DNA from 2 places in the Pseudalkalibacillus sp. Hm43 genome. Region 1 is predicted to be linked to the other one. Evidence: riboswitches for the same ligand, from Rfam matches in the RefSeq annotation. Region 1 holds a riboswitch; the other holds the start of a gene.
What was found. Region 1 has a riboswitch for glycine ahead of gcvT (glycine cleavage system aminomethyltransferase GcvT). Riboswitches for the same ligand answer to the same signal wherever they lie in the genome.
Positions count from the first base shown of each region.

Region 2: it holds a riboswitch for glycine, as region 1 does, so the genes downstream of both, ACXQIQ_RS06650 (serine dehydratase beta chain) here and gcvT (glycine cleavage system aminomethyltransferase GcvT) in region 1, are expected to answer to the same signal.

Region 1 is NZ_CM135129.1:108,360-118,857, reverse strand. It holds partial or broken gene ACXQIQ_RS00575 (vitamin B12-dependent ribonucleotide reductase) at 74-589, opposite strand; partial or broken gene ACXQIQ_RS00570 (vitamin B12-dependent ribonucleotide reductase) at 846-1,439, opposite strand; partial or broken gene ACXQIQ_RS00565 (ribonucleotide reductase N-terminal alpha domain-containing protein) at 1,800-2,621, opposite strand; gene ACXQIQ_RS00560 (lipoate--protein ligase family protein) at 2,989-3,822, opposite strand; gene ACXQIQ_RS00555 (rhodanese-like domain-containing protein) at 4,055-4,387, shown strand; gene gcvPB (aminomethyl-transferring glycine dehydrogenase subunit GcvPB) at 4,710-6,173, opposite strand; gene gcvPA (aminomethyl-transferring glycine dehydrogenase subunit GcvPA) at 6,170-7,513, opposite strand; gene gcvT (glycine cleavage system aminomethyltransferase GcvT) at 7,534-8,628, opposite strand; glycine riboswitch at 8,828-8,917, opposite strand; gene ACXQIQ_RS00535 (DEAD/DEAH box helicase) at 9,172-10,498, shown strand, end outside.
Region 2 is NZ_CM135129.1:1,264,348-1,274,845, forward strand. It holds gene ACXQIQ_RS06635 (ABC transporter permease subunit) at 1-560, opposite strand, end outside; gene ACXQIQ_RS06640 (iron-sulfur cluster biosynthesis family protein) at 703-1,008, opposite strand; gene sdaAA (L-serine ammonia-lyase, iron-sulfur-dependent, subunit alpha) at 944-1,918, opposite strand; gene ACXQIQ_RS06650 (serine dehydratase beta chain) at 1,936-2,433, opposite strand; glycine riboswitch at 2,578-2,680, opposite strand; gene ACXQIQ_RS06655 (hypothetical protein) at 2,761-3,357, opposite strand; gene ACXQIQ_RS06660 (oxidoreductase) at 3,525-4,634, opposite strand; tRNA gene ACXQIQ_RS06665 (tRNA-Gln) at 4,798-4,872, opposite strand; gene ACXQIQ_RS06670 (DUF6154 family protein) at 5,001-5,261, shown strand; gene ACXQIQ_RS06675 (hypothetical protein) at 5,262-5,618, opposite strand; gene ACXQIQ_RS06680 (STAS domain-containing protein) at 5,615-6,481, opposite strand; gene ACXQIQ_RS06685 (DUF1572 family protein) at 6,640-7,152, shown strand; gene ACXQIQ_RS06690 (hypothetical protein) at 7,167-7,481, opposite strand; gene ACXQIQ_RS06695 (class I SAM-dependent DNA methyltransferase) at 7,498-8,223, opposite strand; gene ACXQIQ_RS06700 (hypothetical protein) at 8,320-8,745, opposite strand; gene ACXQIQ_RS06705 (hypothetical protein) at 8,755-9,273, opposite strand; gene ACXQIQ_RS06710 (aminopeptidase) at 9,464-10,498, shown strand, end outside.

The DNA of each region.
Region 1 (10,498 bases):
AAAGGATACTCAGAGTTTCCCGCATATAGCCAAGTTTACCTATACTTTTACAAGTAGAGGGGGCAATTTATTTACCCGTAGGAGCTACAGTCAACAGGTGCGAGTTACGAATACCATGCTCGAGGACACCTTGTCGGATGTCATCAGGCATTTTCTTCATATAGCCTGTACTGATGAAAGCTTCTCGTAATTCTCTTGTTTCTTCATCTGTTTTGCCAACTAAGAATGGGAAGCTACCTTTTTCTTTCGCCAATTCGATTGACTCACGATAAGCAGTCGTTGCCATCGTTTCAAAAATCTCATCGACGAGCTTGTTCCCTTCCTCAGATCCGTATTTCGTCTCACAGTAGATGAGCAAATCATGTAAGCCCATCACTCCAAGCCCAACACGGCGCTCACCAAGAGCTTGTTCCCGGTTATTCTCCAAGAAATAAGGAGTTGCATCAATAACGTTATCCTGCATACGGACACCCGTACGAACCGTTTGTCTCAGTTTCTCAAAATCGACCTTCTTCGTCTCTTTATCAGCGACATTTGCTAAATTGACAGCCGCCAAGTTACAGACGGAATATGGTGCGAGAGGTTGTTCCAGTTTGTTATCCTTTCGGCTTTTTATCCGAAAGTTCTACACCTTGATCGTTCGGTGCAGCTCGGCATATCTTTTCATTAATGATAAACATTAATGTTGCGGCCTCGTGGATCGGTTATATTCTGCTACAAGCAGTTTCACGATCTATGCTCTGCCCCTGGCTAATCTTTTTAAAATTAGCCTTCGGTTCGGATTCCCATCTCAGGGTTCCCGCTTAATTCCGCAATTTTTTACGTGAGGCAAATTAAGCTACTCTACCACACGGGTTCGTCGCAACGACCTTCTGTCCATATGCCTTCGCATTTGTCATTTCGTTTGCATTGTCGATAAAGAAAATACCTGGTTCTGCTGAATAGGTTGCACAGATATTAATGAGGTTCCATAGTTCACGCGCTTTGATTCGCTTGTAAACGCGGATACCGTATCCTAGTGCTTCCCATTCACGAACATCTCCGTATTCGTGCCACTTATTGTTGTATTCGAGCATTTCTTCAAATGTGTAATTCTCCACATCCGGGAAACGCAATTCATATTCTGCGTCGTTTTCTACAGCTTCCATAAACTCTTTTGTCACACATACCGAGATGTTCGCTCCAGTTAGGAACTCTGAATTATGAACGCTGTATGTTCCACCTGTGCGAAGCTTTTCTTCTGCTTCTTTAATGGCTTTATCAGTAAAACCACCTTGACCAGGGATGCTCTTGTAATTCACGATCCCTTGGTACATCAACTGTTCCGTCTCTGTCAGTGGTGTAAATTTCAATTTATCAAGGGCAAGTTGCTTGATTCGCTCGTCCTTTGTATTCTCAACCAAGTATCGTAAAATTCTTGGGTTTTGCATTTTAGAAATAATGAATTCGATAATGTCAGGATGCCACGCTTATACCGTCCTTTTCAGGATACTTTAACTCTGCTTTCGCAGACGGTCTAGACTATATCATCACCCTCAGCTCTACCTGTTAGGGGTTGGGCGCTTCGAAGATCGAATGATCTCCTACTCTACTTCCTAAGACTGCGCTTAGGTTTCGATAGTCGTTGAACCTTCACCTTCATAGGTGCTTGGCTGCTGATTACCCAATCCGATCAATTTTTAGCATTCACGCTCACCGTTCCCAGTCACGTTGTAGCTTGATCGTCTCTAAGGATTTTTCAGCAATTCACCCAATTTTCTAGTCATTCATTGTCTGAATGACGCGGACTAGAAAATTTAATCCGCTAACATAATCATCTGCGCACCTCTGCGCGACCCGCCTTGTTCTACAAGGTGAGTCAACTTCGCAATATCATCCAGCCATGAAACGGATCCGGATGATTTTCCATTCACGCCTTTTGCCAGTGTGTTTCTCGGTCGGAGCGTCGAACCGTTCGTTCCGACTCCGCCACCACGGCTCATGATCTCCATCACTTGTTTACGGTGATCCGAAATTCCTTCTCTCGAGTCTGCTACAAACGGCATCACGTAACAGTTGAAGTATGTGACTTCTGTCGCAGCACCTGCTCCGTATAGAACTCGTCCAGCTGGTACGAAGTTCAAGTTCACCAGCTCGTGATAAAACTTCTCGAATGACTCTTGTCTCTTTTCTTTGGTTTCTTCAACGGCTGAAAGACCTGTCGCATTTCGCTTTGCGATTTGCTCATAGTAGATTTCAAGCGGCTTATCAATCGTATCCAGTGATCTTTTTACAATTCCAGTTTCGATCTCCTCAGGCTTGTCTAATACGCCTCGATAATCGTCTTCTACCTTCACTTCCGCCATTTTTTGTTCTCGGTCCAATGAAACGATGAACCCGACACCTCTTGCTGGGAATTTCGGGTCGTCCTTTACAGTCAATACGACGAAATCCCCGACCTTCAACGTCCTTTTCTCGGTATCCTTGAACGAATACCGGTCCAACATGACCAATCGAGATACACCTTTGTGTGTAGTGTGCATGTCCGATGTGATCGGATGCACCTGTTCGAATTTAGCAATGTCCTCATTCAACCGGTCAATGTTGATATGATGTCGTTGCTCCCCTGTTACAATCGCCATCCAGGATCCTCCTCATTATTTAGTGTTTTTATGTTTTTTCATTAATGCTTTATGTGTACCCAAATAATAGCATATCCAACCTCCCGATATCAATATATAGTGTACATTATATTTAAATAGTACAATATATTGTGTAATTTAGAACGAATAAGAATAATCTTGTCAAAATCAGAAAGGTGTAAAATGTGTAGAATGGTGGAGAAAAATGTCCAAATCCCTCCCTATTTCATCTGGAATAACAAATTTATCTGTTTGCAGGTTTTTAGGATTTTTGAGCTATAGATGTGCCATAAGTTTTACTCATATCCTTCTTTTGTGCCTGAAAAAAAATAAAACTGCAGCTCGTTTCAGCTGCAGTTTTTCCACATTATCGTCGATAAGTCCATTCGTCATTTGCATAACGTCGTTCAATGATCTCATCTATATATCGTTTTTGTTCATCGTTCAGTTCAAGTGGGACGAGTTCCACATCAAGCCCATCTGCAAATCCTTGTTTGAATGCTTTTTTTGATTCTTCAATAGTTACTTTCTCTTGGCGGAGGTCGTTGATGGCAACCGCTTTTTTGCTGAACGCTTTTTGCATCAGCTCGCGAACACGCTCATTTGCAAATTTGAAACAATCAAACAGTTTGTCTTCATCTATATCTAGTAAGATGGATCCGTGCTGGAGAATGACGCCCTTTTGTCTCGTTTGCGCACTTCCGGCAACCTTCCGTCCCTCAACAACGAGCTCATACCAGGAAGGAGCATCGAAACAGACTGCTGAACGCGGATTTTTCAAGCCGGCCTTTTCCTCCTCAGTTCGTGGAACCGCAAAATAGGCATCCAATCCAAGGTTCCGGAATCCTTCGAGAATCCCTTCTGAAATGACTCGGTATGCTTCAGTCACGGACTGCGGCATCTTCGGATGTTCCTCTGTCACGATCACACTGTAAGTCAGTTCCTGATCATGTAAAACTGCCCTTCCACCGGTCGGTCGACGGACAAATCCATATCCGTGTTCCTTGACTGCATCCATATTGATTTCTTTATCTACCTTTTGAAAATAACCGACGGACAGCGTCGCAGGGTTCCATTCATAAAATCGGACGACTGGCTTGATTTCGCCTTTACTGTGCCATTCTAAGAGCGCTTCATCCAACGCCATATTATAAGCTGGTGAACATGCACCAGAATCGATAAAATACCATTGCTCTTTCATTCGAACATAACGCCTCTTTCTATAACAATCGTCTGTATGTACCGTTCATAGTTTAACAGATTTATGAACAAGGGTACAATGAATGCTCTTTTGGCGTAACTTTGTTTTGCGAATACGGTCAATCCTGTATATAATGGACATGGTATATTTTTATGAATTCTATAGAAAGAAACTAGGGGGAAATAGCATGGATTGGATTTTATGGGTATTGCCAGTAGGGCTGCTACTATATATGATCATTGCTGGCCTTTATCAACGTAGACAATTGAAGACTTTGACTGAAGAAGAATTCCGTAGCGGTTATCGAAAGGCGCAACTCATTGATGTCCGCGAAGCAAAAGAGTACGATAACGGACATATATTAGGAGCGCGTAACATCCCACTATCTCAGCTCCGTATGCGTCATAAAGAAATCCGTCAAGATCAACCGGTATACCTATACTGCGAAAGCGGAATGCGTACAGTTAGGGCAGCGGCAGTCTTAAGGAAAAAAGGCATTAAAGACCTTTACAACCTCAAAGGCGGATTCAAAAAATGGAACGGTAAAGTAAAAAAAGCAAAATAAGCTGATAGAGTGAGATCGAAATGATCTCACTCTTTTTATTTGGACAGCTTTCTGTCCTTCATTTTCGTTTTATCGCAATTTGGGGGATAGAAAGAGCCTCTTGCTGTCCTCCATTTTTGTCTGTTTGTCATTTGGAGGATAGAAAGCGACACTTTCTATCCTCCATTTTCGTTTTTTCAGTAAATGAGGGATAGAAAGAACCCTTTGCTGTCCCTCATTTCTGGTTTCCTGAGTTTTGAAGGACAGAACCAGCCCTGAATACAACGAAAAAGAAGGACGGACCCCCAAACTAAACCCGGGATCCGTCCTTTCATCTTCATCTTTATTGTTTTTCGTAGCGAAGGATCGGTTTACGTGCTGCTGTCGTTTCGTCCATTCGCTTGATGACTGTAGTATGTGGTGCTTGCTGTACCACTTCAGGGGATTCTTCCGCTTCTTTCGCGATCTGAATCATTGCCTCGATGAACTCATCCAACGTTTCTTTTGATTCCGTTTCCGTCGGCTCGATCATCAATCCTTCCTCAACGTTTAGAGGGAAGTAGATGGTCGGCGGGTGGTAACCGAAGTCTAGCAGGCGTTTCGCCATGTCCAACGTACGGACACCAAGCTTCTTCTGACGCTTCCCGGAAAGGACGAATTCGTGCTTACAATGTTGAGAGAATGGAAGGTCAAAGTGTGGCGCGAGCTTGCGCATCATATAGTTCGCATTCAATACCGCGTAATCACTGACCTTTTTCAGACCGTGACGGCCCATCGTCATGATATACGTATAAGCACGGACGTTGATTCCGAAGTTACCGTAAAATGGCTTCACACGGCCGATAGAATCCGGCAAGTTGTAATCGAACACATACCCTTCTTCCGTCTTCTTCAAAATCGGCTTCGGCAAGAATGGCATCAAGTCCTTTTTCACACCGACTGGACCTGATCCTGGACCGCCGCCTCCGTGAGGACCTGTGAACGTCTTATGCAAGTTCAAGTGAACGACGTCAAAGCCCATGTCTCCTGGACGGGTACGCCCCATGATTGCGTTCATGTTCGCTCCGTCATAGTAAAGCTTTCCGCCAGCTTCGTGCACGATTCGTGCCATATCAAGGATATGCTCTTCGAAAAGACCGAGCGTATTCGGGTTGGTCAACATCAACGCTGCCGTATCTTCACCAACGACACGCTTCAAGTCTTCCAAGTCTACTAGGCCATTTTCATCTGATTTTACCGTTACAGACTCAAATCCAGCCACGACTGCAGAAGCCGGGTTCGTTCCGTGTGCAGAGTCAGGAACGATGACTTTCGTACGGTTGTGGTCTCCGTTTTTCTCATGGAAGGCACGGATCATCATGAGACCAGTCCACTCACCATGAGCACCTGCTGCAGGCTGTAGCGTCACTTCGTCCATACCGGTGATCTCTTCTAGTGACGTTTGAAGATCGTACATCATTTCCATTGCACCTTGGACCGTATCTTCGTCCTGATAGGGATGGATGTGTGCGAATCCTGGGATCCGTGCGACATCCTCATTGATTTTCGGATTATATTTCATCGTACAAGAACCTAATGGGTAGAATCCGGAATCTACTCCGTGGTTACGCTTCGATAATGCTGTGTAGTGTCGCATGATTTGAAGCTCGGAAACTTCTGGTAGCTCCGGCTCTTCCTCACGGATATAGTCAGCATCGAGCATTTCTTCAATGGGAGTTTCCGGGACATCTAATTCGGACAGGCTGTATCCTGCACGTCCTGGTTTTGACAATTCAAAAATGAGCGCTTGGTCTTTTTCGTGACTCATTGGACTCCCCCCAATTCTTTAACGAATGTATCGATTTCTTCTTTCGTGCGTTGTTCCGTTACCGCGATCAGCATGTGCTGGTCGAGATCCGGGTAGTATTGACCGAGGTCGTAACCGCCAATGAATCCTTTTTCAAGCAGGGCTTTATTGACGTCTTTCACTGGCCTCGAAACCTTCACAACCAGCTCGTTGAAAAACTTCCCGTTAAAATGAACGTCCAATCCCGCTGCTTCTAACTGCTTCTTCGCGTAGTGTGCTTTTTGCAAGTTCTGCACCGCGATTTCTTTGATGCCTTTTTTACCAAGAGCGGTCATGGCAACAGATGCAGCCAATGCGTTCAATGCCTGGTTGGAACAGATGTTGGATGTCGCCTTATCACGACGGATATGCTGTTCACGCGCTTGCAAAGTCAGAACGAATCCGCGTTGTCCTTCTTCGTCAGTCGTTTGACCGACAAGACGCCCCGGTACTTTACGCATCAATTTCTTCGTCGTTGCAAAATAACCACAGTGCGGTCCACCGAAGGCAGCCGGGATTCCGAATGGTTGTGCGTCGCCGATGACGATGTCAGCACCGAACTTGCCTGGTGGCGTAAGTGCACCAAGTGACAACGGGTTGCTGGAGACGACGAACATCGCTTTTTCAGAGTGGACGATTTCTTCAATCTCTTTCAACGGTTCAATTTGTCCGAAAAAGTTCGGGTATTGGACGATCACACAAGCTGTATCTCCATCTACCTCTGCCTTCAACGCTTCTAAATCCGTCGTACCGTTGGATGCTTCCACTTCTACGACTTCAAGGTTCGGACCTTTTGCATACGTATGAAGCACGCTCAATGCTTCTGGATGGACGCTCTTGGAGACGATGACTTTCTTCTTGCGCGTTTGGGCTGCACTTAAGAAAGACGCTTCCGCCAACGCCGTTTGTCCATCATACATAGAGGAGTTCGCTACTTCCATGCCTGTCAATTCACAGATCATCGTCTGGAATTCAAAGATCGCTTGAAGCTCTCCTTGTGAAATCTCAGGCTGGTAAGGTGTATAAGCTGTATAGAATTCTGAACGCGAAATGACGTGATTGACGATGGATGGAATGTAGTGATCATACACTCCTGCACCTAAAAATGATGCGTACTCCTTCGTGTTGACGTTTTTGTTCGCGAGCTTCGTCATCTTCTTCATCAGATCCGGCTCAGGAATTGCTTCTGAGATATTCAAATCCCCTTTGAATCGTACGTTTTCAGGGATATCAGCAAACAGCTCATCAATGGAATCGATGCCGATTTCGGCTAACATGTCCTTTTCGTCTTGCTCTGTCATTGGTAAGTAACGGAATTTCACCATTCATTCCCCCTCGTTATTTAACGTTTATAGAAAGGCGTTTTAACCACTTCTGCTTTTAGTCGGCGTTTACGGACCTGTACTTCGACTTCTGTGCCAAGTTCCGCATACTCCGTGTTGATGATGGCTAGTCCAAGGTTTTTACCTAGTGTAGGAGATTGCGTTCCAGTCGTCACTTCTCCGATTTTTTCATCATTTTTGAAAACTTCGTAGTGTGTACGTGGAATGCCTTTTTCGATCATCTCAATGCCGACGAGCTTTCGCTTGAGGCCTTCTTCTTTCTGCTTCGTCAAGGCTTCTTTTCCGATGAAATCGGCTTCCTTTTTCACTTTGACCGCAAATCCGATACCTGCTTCCAGTGGAGAGATCTCAGCTGTAAGCTCTTGACCGTAAAGAGCAAGGCGAGCTTCAAAGCGTAGTGTGTCCCGAGCACCTAGGCCGATCGGTTGCACTCCGTCTTCTTTTCCAGTCTCTAAAATCTTCTTCCATAGCGTTGGGGCATCTTGGCTGTCGCAATAGATTTCAAAACCATCTTCCCCTGTGTATCCAGTTCGGGAGACAAGCGCATTCGTGCCATCCAGGTCAACGTCTTCCGCAAATTTGAAGAATCCGATTTCACTGAGGTTGTAATCCGTCAGTTTTTGAAGGACTTGCTCAGCTACTGGTCCTTGAAGTGCAAGCTGGGCAACGTCATCGGAAATGTTCTTGATTTCGACATCGCCTTTTTTATTTTTCACGAGCCAATCATAATCTTTTTCTGTATTGGCTGCGTTCACGACGAGCAGATAATCTTCGTCTGCACGCTTATAGACGAGAAGGTCGTCAACCGTGCCACCATCTTCATAGCACATCGCTGTGTATTGAGCTCCGCCATCCTTCAATTTCGAAACGTCGTTCGTCATGACATATTGAAGGAAGTCTAGTGCACCCGGACCCTTCACGCTGACCTCACCCATGTGAGAAACGTCGAACAATCCTGCTTTCGTACGTACAGCTTCATGCTCTTCTTTAATGCTAGAAAACTGGACAGGCAGTTCCCAGCCTCCAAAATCGATTACCTTCGCACCGTACTCTTTGTACAGCTCAAATAATGGTGTTCGCTGCAAGGTAGACATGAACATCTCTCCTCTTCTATTTTTATTTAAAGTTTCGTTATCTAGCTGCCAGATTTGTCTTTCAGTCTTTGTAAAACAGAAAAAGACAAAGAAGACTGATCTGTCTTCTCTGTCCTTGTACCTGAAAGTTTATCGCAGTGTTAGCAAACTGCGATTGTCCCCTTTGGTGGCTCCATCATCGGAACACTCTCCAGAGCTGCGTCAAACAAGAGTCCGTTTGCCTGAGAGATTCGCTAATGCTTGCTCCTTCGGCGCTACTTCAAAGAGTAGTCTCTCCCCTTGTTCTCACTCGCCTCTATATGGTTCATGCAGCCGATTTTCACCGGCTGTTCAGACTAAATCAATAGCAGCTATTATATTTCTAAGTTCGCTTGTTCATACTAAGTATGAAACTAGTTCTATCTTATCATCGAACGACGTAAAATGACAATTATCTTTTCTATGAAAGCGTTCTATTTAACACATTTAACGAACGTTTCATAATCTCATATATTTAATGTTCGTCATTAACGCTGAATACATCTCTGGAAAGGGTTTTCTAGTATGACGTTTTCAATCCAACATGATCAATCCTGGGCTTCGGACTTCCTCAAGCGGATGGACGAGGATGGACCCTGGGCGAACTGGGAGTTATATCAACTTGCACTTGAAGCAGAGAAAAGCTTGATCATACCTGAGTTCCTTGGATTACAAGCTCCAAGGCATATTCCACATGTCCAGATCCTCCCCCACCAATTGGAGGTGGCGAGGAAAGTCATCGAGGACATGAACGGAAAAGGTATTCTTGCTGATGAAGTCGGTCTTGGTAAGACGATCGAGGCTGGCCTGATTATGAAAGAATACATGATTCGCGGGCTTGCGAAGAAAATTCTCATTCTCGTTCCGGCTTCACTTGTCATCCAATGGACGCATGAATTGAACACGAAATTCCTCATTCCAGCGGTCCCGCAAAAGAAAGCGTATGTATGGGAACAGTGTGATGTAGTCGTGTCCTCAATTGACACAGCAAAGCGTAGTCCTCACCGTGACATCGTCCTGAATCAGGATTACGATCTGATCATTATTGATGAAGCACATAAATTGAAAAACAAGAAAACGAAAAACTATGAATTCGTCCAACACTTGAAAAAGAAGTACTGTCTGTTGCTGACTGCAACGCCGATTCAAAATCGTGTGGAAGAAGTGTTCAACCTAGTATCACTTCTGAAGCCGGGTCATCTTGGAAATGAAGAATATTTCGATGAAGCGTATCGCTCTGGAAAATACAATGTCCAGAATGAAGAAAAGCTGAAGCAATTGATCAACAAGGTGATGGTGCGGAATCGACGAGAAGATACCGGTCTTAAGTGGCCGAAACGGATCGTCAAGACGATTCCGATCACCCTCTCACCTACCGAAAGACAGTTGTATGAATCCATTACGAATACAAGGAAAAATACGACACTCGCACAACAGCACGCCTTTTCTACAATCACTCTCCAGCGTGAAGTTTGCAGCAGCCGGGAAGCAGTTTTCCTAACGCTGAAAGCGATGTCCGAAAAAGATGGCATCAGTGATGAAGCCCGAAATTCAGCTATCAACCTGATGCAGGAGATCGAGAACGTCGATCGGAACTCGAAAGCTGAAAAGGCTCTGGAGATCATCCAGTCGATTGACGATAAGGTCATCATTTTCACCGAGTACCGGGCCACCCAATTGTATTTACAGTGGTACCTGAAGCAGCACGGAATCAGTTCCGTTCCATTCCGAGGCGGTTTCAAGCGGAACAAAAAAGACTGGATGACGCATCTGTTCAAAAACCATGCGAAGGTTTTGATTGCCACCGAAGCAGGTGGAGAAGGAATCAACCTCCAATTTTGCCAACATATCA
Region 2 (10,498 bases), 1.2 Mb from region 1:
ATGATTGGGAGGGCGTATGCTTCGTCACCAAATGAAGAGTGAACATTGAAAATCAACACTCCGGTCTTTTTAAATAAAAAAATGAAAGCAACTTGTAAACCGATGATCAGCAGAACATCCGGTATCGCTTGAAACAAAGATGCAGTTCCTTGACCAATCTTGCGAACCGTTTGATTTGGAGAAAGCATGATTAGATAGGTTACTAATCCGGCAATGCAAATGGAAAGGACGATTGCTGCACTGAAAATTTGCATAGAGTAAAGGAAATACTCCCACATTGTCGGAAAGACAGGATAAAATTTACCGAGGTAATAATAGTCCAATGAAGTAAGATGAGAAAGCTCATAGCCTGTCCGCATCACTTCTGACATGTAACGAGACCAGTTCCATTCGAACCCATAACCTAGATACGACGCATCATTCAGCGTTCCATTATCCAGCAATTTCTGAACCCCTGTGAATCCCTTCATGTCAAAGAACAAGAAGGGCAACTTACCTAAGAGAACGATTCCGACAATGGTAAGGATAAATTCAACACTTAGAACTCCAAACTTTTTCATTATCCCCAACCCCTAATATGTATGATTAATCGACATATTCTACATGTTACATTAGTTTGAATATTATGTAAATAATGGAATTTTGTATAGTTTATTAAAAAAATCTCCACAAAAAAACAACTGCCATAATCGGCAGTTGTTTTTAAGCAAGGTGACATTCAAGCCCCATCGGGCCCCATTCGGATTCAAAAATGAAGCCTGTCTCCGAATCGTAATCCAATGTCAGTTCCTCATCTAAATTTCGTTTTGTAAACAAGTCGATATGAAAGTCCATTCCATCCGAATGGATGACAATATCTCCTTTTCTGGAGTCATCCTCAATGAGCTTGAATTTCATCATCGTTCCGCATCCACCCTGCATTTCTGCATCGATGCGAAGAATCTTATCCTTTTCCAATGTCAGCTGTTTCAACTGTTGAAGCGCTTCTTCCGTGATCGTCAGATTCATCTTCTTCTCCTCCTCTGAGTCTCTTGACCAGACTGGACTTCGAGAACAAACGCTCTTTCACTTTCTGACCTGTCGGTGTAACAGCCAGCCCTCCGAGTGCTGTTTCTTTGAGAGCACGTGGCATGTTTTTACCTATATCATACATCGTATCAATCACTTCGTCACATGGAATCCGGCTTTCAACACCTGCAAGACCCATATCAGCGGAAGAGAAAGCAATGGATGTACCGATCACATTTCGCTTGATACATGGCACTTCAACAAGACCTGCTACCGGGTCACAAACGAGACCGAGCAGGGATTTCATCGCCATAGCTGTAGAATGGACGGCTTGACGTGGGGATCCACCCTTCAATTCAACGATGGTTCCGGCTGCCATTGCAGTCGCTGAACCGACTTCCGCCTGACAACCTCCTGCTGCACCTGAAATGAAGGAACGGTTCGCAATAATATATCCGAGCATACTTGCAGTGAATAGTCCCATTACGAGATCATCGTTATCAAGGTTTGTATTTTTCTTCAGTGAGAACAATACCCCTGGTAAAATCCCAGCTGCTCCAGCAGTTGGTGTCGCGACAATGACGCCCATCCGTGCGTTGCCTTCTGATGTTGCCATCGAGCATGCCATCGCATCACTGATGATTGAACCGGAAAGGACATCTCCCGCTTCGATATAGGCTTTCATTTTCACCGCATCGCCACCTGAAATGCCGCTTGGTGCTTCTGATGCGTCATGAAGTCCCTGTTCTACGGCATTCTCCATCTTCAGAAGGCGCTCTTTCATCATCTCGAAGATCTGTTCTTTCGATCTTCCCGATTTGATGTGTTCCTGATCAATCATTGCTTCAGCGATCGTTTTATTTTCTCGCTCACAATAATCGAGCAAATCAACAGTAGATTGAATATCCATACGGTTCACCTCCACAATTATCGACCAACTTGTTCAGTCATCGATTGCACAATCCGTTGTAAATCATCATGTGTACTTATAGAAAAGTCCACTTTATCATTGTTGATTCTAAAAATTTGGGACAGTCCTCCACCGACGGAAGCTCCCCCGATTTCAAGTGTACGTGACCCCGTTTTGACACGGAGAATCGCTACGTTCGGATGCTCAAACTCGCTGCAGTTCTCTTCAAAAGTAAATTCGTAAGTGAGATTGGCTTCCTCAGCCAGTTCATAAGCGTGTTTAATCCGTTCATCTTCGGTATCATAGCCAAGCAATCCACCTAGTAAAGCTTTATCCGTACCATGCCCCTGATACGTTTCTGCAAACGAATCGAAGAGCTGGATCTCAACTTCCTCCGGTACGCAGCCTAACAATTCGTATGCCGCTCTACCGATCCAAACTGCACCGGCTGTATGTGAACTGGACGGACCGACCATGATCGGTCCGATTATATCGAAACAACTGTTATAACCCATCGTAACGCCTCCTTTAATTTAGAGAACGAGTATATATAAAAAAACACATAAAAAGGACAAAGAAGGTGATTTCACCCGCTCTGTCCTTTTTACCTGAGAGTTTCATTCGTACCCCTTTGGTGGCTTTCGCTCTCTCCAGAGATGCGTCAGATCGTAGTTCATTTACCTGAGAGATTTGCTTCATGGTTTTTTGAAGCTTGCTCCTTCGGTGTCGGCTTCCTGCGCCCGACTCTCCCACGACCTTCATTCGCGCATATACATTTCTTCTTTCATTATGTCGGATTTCAGGCACATTTGTCAAAAGTTTTCTTCACAAACCGTAACCGCTTACATACCTTTCAACATTTGATTGGCTAAGTCTTTCAAAACTTCGATATGACGGTCTTTCTCGTAAGGTTCGCCTTCATACTTGTAGTTGATTGCAAAATGCACACCTTCTACTGACCAATGAAGCATGCTCGATTCCAGAGACTGATTGGTTTTAAACTCCGCTTTCACACCGTCGACCAGTTCTACAGTTTCAGTAATCCCTAGTTTGTAACGGCCATTTTCATAATCATCCGCCTCAATCATGATCCAGCCTTCATCTTCTTTTGAAACGGTTCTCAATTCAATCCGGATATCTTTCCCGTCTTTATCATTCCAATCTTTGATATCAAGGACCTGGAAAGGCTCTGCTTCAAATGGCAAGCTTTCGGGAAGTGTTACCCGATAAGGCAATGCTTTTAGAGCTGTTTCTGTAGAATTTGCTTCATAGGATGTCGGTATCGACTTTTTCATCTCTTCAGTCAGATCACCTTCAGCCTCCACCTCTTGTAAAAGCGAGGCATCCAGTGTATCAGGAGGAAAATCATTTCCGGGCACAAAGAACAATACAAATCCAATGACGCTCATAAAAACGACTGCGTGAGTCCACTTTCCCATCAAAATCCCCCTTGTTTTGTACAAATCTTCCATATGACCTACTTCTGTCCTGACCCCGAGAATCCTTTGTATCTGTATAGAATGAGTACGTTTTTACTAATGAATCTTCATATGTAGAAAAAACAGACCTGTTGTGAATCACAACAGGTCTGTTCAAATATTCATTACTATTCGCTAATCACTTCTGCTTCTAATTCAACATCCTTGATTTCTGCTTGAGGCATCAAGATCTCTTTCGCATTGAATTCTTTCAGTTCAGCATCTTTTGTTACACGGTTTGGCAAATCCGGGTTTGCGAGAGCACTTGTACCAAGGCTCACAAAGTCGGATTCCCCTTTTTCCAACAGAGATTCAGCTTTCTCTGGTTCACCAAGACCACCGTTTGCGATTGTCGGAAGACCACCGAATTCTTTCGCTGCAGCAGCCAACGTTTTCGTGCCCTCACCAAAACTGGATTCAGTTGCATCTCCGTCGGTCACGTGAATGTAATCAAGGGTCGTTTTTCCAAGTGTACGGAAAATGTATTCTGCATCTTCCTCTCCGTTCGGCCACTTGTAACCTTGATCGGCTACTTTTCCTTGAGAGATCCGGATTCCAACCATGTAATCGTTCCCGACCGCCTTTCTCACTTCTTCAATGACTTCTAGCGTCAGTTGAAGACGTGCCTCAAGAGAACCGCCATATTGGTCATCACGATGGTTCAAATAATCGGTCAAGAACTGATCGAGTAGGTAACCATTGGCACCATGGATTTCTACCCCGTCAAATCCAGCTTCCTTCGCGTACTTAGCAGCATCTACGAAAGCTTTCTTCACATCATTGATTTGTTCTCCTGTTATTTCCTTAGGCGTTTGGAATGGGCCAGAACCTCCATAAAACGGAAGCTGTTCTCCTTTTGGAGCAATAGCCGATGGTGCTATCGTTTCATCTGTATAACGGTTGCCTTGAGCTTGCCCGCCAGCATGCATGAGCTGGGCAATCATTTTCGCACCATGTGCTTGAACCGTTTCTACAATCGGCTTCCAGGCATGCATCTGTTTTTCATTCGCAAGTCCGGGTTGATTGTAGTATCCCTGGCTGTACGACTCATCCAGATAAAGCCCTTCAGAGATCACGGTACCGAATCCGCCTTCAGCATAACGCTCGTAATAGGCCTTCATTCGGTCGTTAGCCTGACCATCTTCATCAGCACTTACCCGTGTCATTGGGGCGACGATGTATCGGTTTTTCACGGAAACATTTCCTAATTTACCTTCTTGAAAAAGTTCGTTTGACATTGTATCCCTCTTTCTTTTTGTTAGTTATTTTACATTTTAAAGTTACCATGATGATATCAAGGATTCATAATAGGTCCAAATGTTACGCTTCAACGAGGTTAGGTTACCCTTATTATGCATATAAAAAAACACTCCAAACTCTGGAGTGTTTTCATGTTATGTATGGCTGGGCTAGCTGGATTCGAACCAACGCATGACGGAGTCAAAGTCCGTTGCCTTACCGCTTGGCTATAGCCCAACGACCACATTTTCTAGTATGAAGTTATCGTTCGATTTTATACTCCCATTATACAAAATTTCTTTGAAAATCTCTACACGTATGAGGGCATTTGTACGTGGGTAAATTAACACGGAGGTGATTGCACAATGAAATTGGTCGACGAAATATATGACACGTTCAAATTCCACTTCTCAGCCGATGAAGAGGACATCTACCCGATTGTGTTCGGCATCCTGGATTCAAAAAGTAAAGAAGAGATCTTCGACCATCTCGATGAGTTGGCACATGAAGATCTCGCTGAAATGGTGACGCTCTATGTATTGGAACAACTGCAGAAAAAGCTGGCGGAAGAAGGAATAGGTAGAGTAACGCTAGGACAAGATTACACCGACGATTATTTGCAATAATCATACTGATTCGTTCATCTCGTTTGTACCTTCGTTTATCTTTTTCTTATGTTCGATAAACCAAGGTAACAATAAACCGAGGAACGCTGAGGAAACTCCATCATGTCCCTCCATATATAAGTTGAGTGCCAACATGAATCCGGTCAATCCGAAAACCCCTGCCATCAACCAATAAATCCTTCTAGTCAAAATGACTTTTTGCCAGGTTATGATCAACTGTATGAAAAAGAATATCCCTAAAAAAATGCGCTCCAATATATATTCGCTTAGATCCACCCCGATCGGTTTGATCAACCACTGAAGCAGGAGCAACAGGACGACGAGCTCCCAATTGATATACTTTTTCATATGGATCAAATAATGGTTTCCTCTTTCACTTTCCCATATCCTAATGCTTCTAGAGCAAGCTGCAGTGTCGTATAGATATTCAAGTCGTTCAACTCGATTCCCAGATTGACGGCTGTAATCGCTACTGCTGATCGGATGCCTGTAATGGCCGTTTTCACACCGAGCAAGCGTAGGGTTTTGACCAGTTGGAAGAGATGCTGTGCAACCATCGTATCTACTACACTCACACCAGAAAGATCGATGATGATTCGATCAAGCTTCAATTCCTCGCAACGCTCAATTGCACGTTCTTGAATATGCTTCGCCCGATTCGTATCAATATCTCCTATGATCGGCAAAACAGCTATTCCATCAAATAGTGGAACGACGGGTACAGAAAGTTCAAGTAGCGTGTCCTGATAACGAAGGGCTACTTCAATGTTGTATTCTACATAACTTTTGCTGTAACCATAGACCGCTTGATCGAGGATTGGATCCAATCGGTTCGCAATCTGAATGATCTGATCATTCGTCAGCGCTTCAGTTTGTGCAAAATCAGCAATGTAAGCCCAGAGGACTTGCCGATAATAGGGTGTATTTCTCAAAGCTTCAGATATCGGAGCATCCAATACCACTGCTTTCTTCCCCTTTTCAGATCCCCATCGGATGATTTCTTCGTATTCATCTTCTCTATCATTAGGCAGGTGTTCAGCGATGAGAGTGATCATTTCGACCGCTCTTTCCTTCAGCGATTCCTCGGAAAAGAACTCATTTTCTGTATCCATGTTGTTCATGCGTAAAGATACAATATCATCAGCGATTTTCAGTTTATGTTCAATTAATTGTTCAGATAGTTTTTCCACTTTGCGTTTGTCTTGAATATGATTCGGCATTTTATTTCCCCTTCTTTTCTACTATATTTCGACTAACTACTTCGTTACTATATTCATAATCCCTTCCTACATTCTAAAATCGTTCACGGCGAATTAAAAGGGTTTTTCCTAAGTAACTTCGAATGACTGAAAGGAGACTACAAAAATGAGGTGTAAATATGTCAGAACTAGAGAAGGTCTATCTTGAAGAGATCAGAGAGAACTACAGAGGGCTGAAAAAGCAAGCAGAAAGGGTTTTCGATCAACTCAGTACCGAGGAGCTTGCTTGGACACCGAATGAAGAATCGAACAGTATTGCAATCTTGATTAAACATATGAGTGGCAATATGAAGTCGAGATGGACCGACTTCCTTACTACAGATGGTGAAAAACCGGACCGTTATCGAGATAACGAATTCATTGATGATATGGAAACGCAGGAACATATGCTAGAGGTTTGGGAAGAAGGCTGGGGTGTCTTATTCAATACGCTCAATTCCTTGACGGAAGCGGACTTGTTGAAGACGGTCTACATACGAAGCGAACCGCATACCGTCATTAAAGCATTGCAGCGCCAAGTCACCCATTACGCAGCACACGTTGGTCAGATCATCTATATCGGTAAACTCGCCAAAAACAAAGAATGGAACACACTAAGCATTCCAAGAGGAAAATCCGAAGAATACAAGTAGGTGCCAGGCACCAATCAGAAACTGTTGCGTTTCAACGGTTCTGTTTCGGTGCCTGGTACGTTAATGGAGGTTTCGATGTCGCGAATGAAGTGCTCCCTTTCGTATTCGTTCTTCAAGAGGAGTCTGACGTTTCTCCGCTTTTTCAAGAATTTTTTCAGCTTCTGGTCCTTTTCCATCAATGCATCAAAATCATTTCCATACAATCGGCTGAACCATTGCTCCTTTTTCAAACGGTCGATGTTCCGTTGAAGTTTGCTCTTTTCTGGCATGAACCAGAAAAGGAATTCTCCAAAAGCTTCTAATAATAGGAAGAACAATTCAAAAGCCACCGCTAATCTCCTCCAATCAAGGTTTCCGGGCAGATAAGATGAGGACTACAGGAATCCTACTTCTACGTTCATATTCTTCTGTTTGGCTGAAGAACCGTTCATCCGGCGTTCCTTCTTTCAAGCCTTCCAATTGAAAGCCTGCTTGCAATATTTCGGTTATGTATTGCTCCGTCGTCCTATGGTATTTTGTCACCATCTGATCCATCCATGGTTCTGTGCGCTCCCCTATTTTGAAATAATCATCTACGATCCAGTTTTCACGTTTCCCACCGCTTGCGCTCTTCATTGAAGCTGTTATGACAGGGTGCTGCACACTGAAAACGAAACGACCTCCATGGGTTAAGCTATGAAACACCTTTTCAAACACAGGCTGTACGTCTTTCAGGTAATGAAAAACGAGCCGGGACACAACCAGGTCATAATGGTTTTGTTGAAGTTTCAATCCTTCTAAAGAGCGGCATTGGAATTCTACTCGTGTATCCTCGAAACCCTTTCTTGCTAGTTCAACCATCCGTTCCGATCCATCAATTCCGTGATAGTGCACTGCGCCTCTTTCAAGTAACTCTTTTCCAAACAAACCGTCTCCGCAGCCGAGATCGAGAATCCGATCTCCTTTTGGACTGCCAATTAAATCATTGATTGCAGGTCCTTCAAGAACATTGTTCGGACTTTCCGAACGATTCCTCCGCTTTTGGAACTGGTTGAAAAATTGTTCATTTTCATAAAAAGTAGATCCGTTCATCCATATTCAGCTCCCTATCTAACCTTATTTACGACTGTTGTAGCCAAAAGTTCCCATAAAAAAGCTTGGCTAAGCCAAGCTACTTAAAAATCAAATCTAAGAATAGTGTCGTTCCAGCAACTGAAAATCCTTTGTCTTTTGGATCTCAATCTGATGTGCAATTGCAAACTGTTCCAGTTTAGCACAGTACGTTTTAGGTTCAAAGTCAATCAATCGGATATTCTTTCCCTGTCGAATATGAATGACCGCACTTTTCCTCGTCCAACTCGTTCTTTTGAATGTAATTTTTCTGATTTGCTCAGGTTTGATCGTTTTTTTATAGATGGCATATTTAAAGATGAGTACCTCGAACTTTAAGTTTTGCTCATATATTTGAATAATAAAATTAAAAGAGCTAACGAGATATGTAAGCAGAAATACTGCCAGGAGATAATACCAGCCGTAAGTCTGTAAAACGAACGTATAGAGAGGAACAAATACGAGCATGAAGTAAGGAGAGATGCTAGATTTATATGTGTCCATCCTATTCACCTACTGAGTCTTTTCGGAAGATCGAATGACATCTACCTCGACTTCCACTTCCTGATCCTGATCATTTTCTAAAAGTTCAAGGACGTGTGGGTTCGCTTCCTTTCCTTCAATATCCTGCTCAAATAAAGCCAACAATTCATTATACAGTTCAATTGAAGGTTCTTTTAATTGATAAAAGTCCCTTCCTAATCCATCTTCTATTTCAGTTAGAACTAGTCGTCCGTCATTCAATACAAGCAATGTTGTACTTGGTACTTCCTCCGTCGTTTCAACCATCAAATCAATCGATTCATATTCAGGTTTATTCCTGAGCATATGGATCTTTTTCATTTCCTCTGTTGAAGCTTTCATTAATTGTTTATCGTTAATGAGTTCAATTACAGACTGGATCTGAGCATCTTCTTTCGTCCTGACAGTCGGCCGATCCAGAACACTAACCTGAATTTCTTCCGTCTTCTTAATCTCGAAAAACGTGCTACTCTCAACCATTTTGTCAGAACAACCAACGCTCAACACCATTAAAATAACACCTAAAAAACCTGACACAAGCCTTTTCTTCAAAACCTCACCACCATAATTTTCCTAATACGCCTACCAAAATCATTCTATCATACCTGTGTCATAATTTGGATAATTCTAAATACAATTGCTCATTCCTAACACCTTTCCAGAAACTATGATAAAATTTGCCTAGAGGAGGGTTATACATATGAAAACATTTGAAGAAAAGTTAGATCAATATGCACAATTGGTAGTCAAGGTCGGACTGAATATTCAAGAAGGACAACGCTTGTTGATCCTTTCTCCGATCGAAGCCAAGGATTTCACTCGTAAGGTAACCAAGTACGCTTATGAGAATGGATGTAAGCGTGTCATGGTGAACTGGGTCGATACAGCTACGACTCGCATCCATTTGGAAAATGCACCTGAAGAGACGGTGAAAGATAACCTGCAACCATGGGATATCGACAAGTTCAACAGCTTGTCTGAACACAACGATGCGATGTTGAACATTACAGGTGATGATCCAAACGCCTATGCTGGTGTTACACCTGAGCGTCTCATGTGGGTGCAAAAGGACAAAGGAGAAAAGCTTCAAGCGTTCTCTAAAGCTCAATTGAACGGTGACATGCATTGGGCGATTGCTGGTGTACCAACAGCTGGTTGGGCGAAAAGTGTATTCCCAGAAAGAAGTGAAGAAGAAGCGATCGAAGCACTATGGGATGCGATTTTCCACACGGTACGGATTGACCAGGAAGATCCGGTCGCTGCATGGGAAGAGCATGGTAAGACGTTGACGGAAAAGGTCGACTACTTGAATGAAAAACGTTTTAAATCGTTGCATTACACATCTGAAGGTACAGACCTTCGCATCGATTTACACCCGGATCACCTCTGGATCGGCGGTGGTCACACGTCTACATTTGGAACATCTTATATTCCGAATCTCCCAACTGAAGAAGTATTCACGACCCCACATAAAAATGGCGTCAACGGAACAGTAGCGAGCAAGAAACCTCTATCTGCAATGGGGAATCTCATTGATAACTTCAGCCTGACGTTTGAAGATGGTAAAGTTGTAGATTTCTCAGCTGAAAAAGGTTATGAGACGCTGGAACAGCTGTTGAACATTGATGAAGGTATGAAATTCCTTGGGGAAGTCGCATTGGTACCATACGATTCTCCAATCTCGAATTCCGGCATCATTTTCAACAACACACTTTATGATGAAAATGCAGCTTGT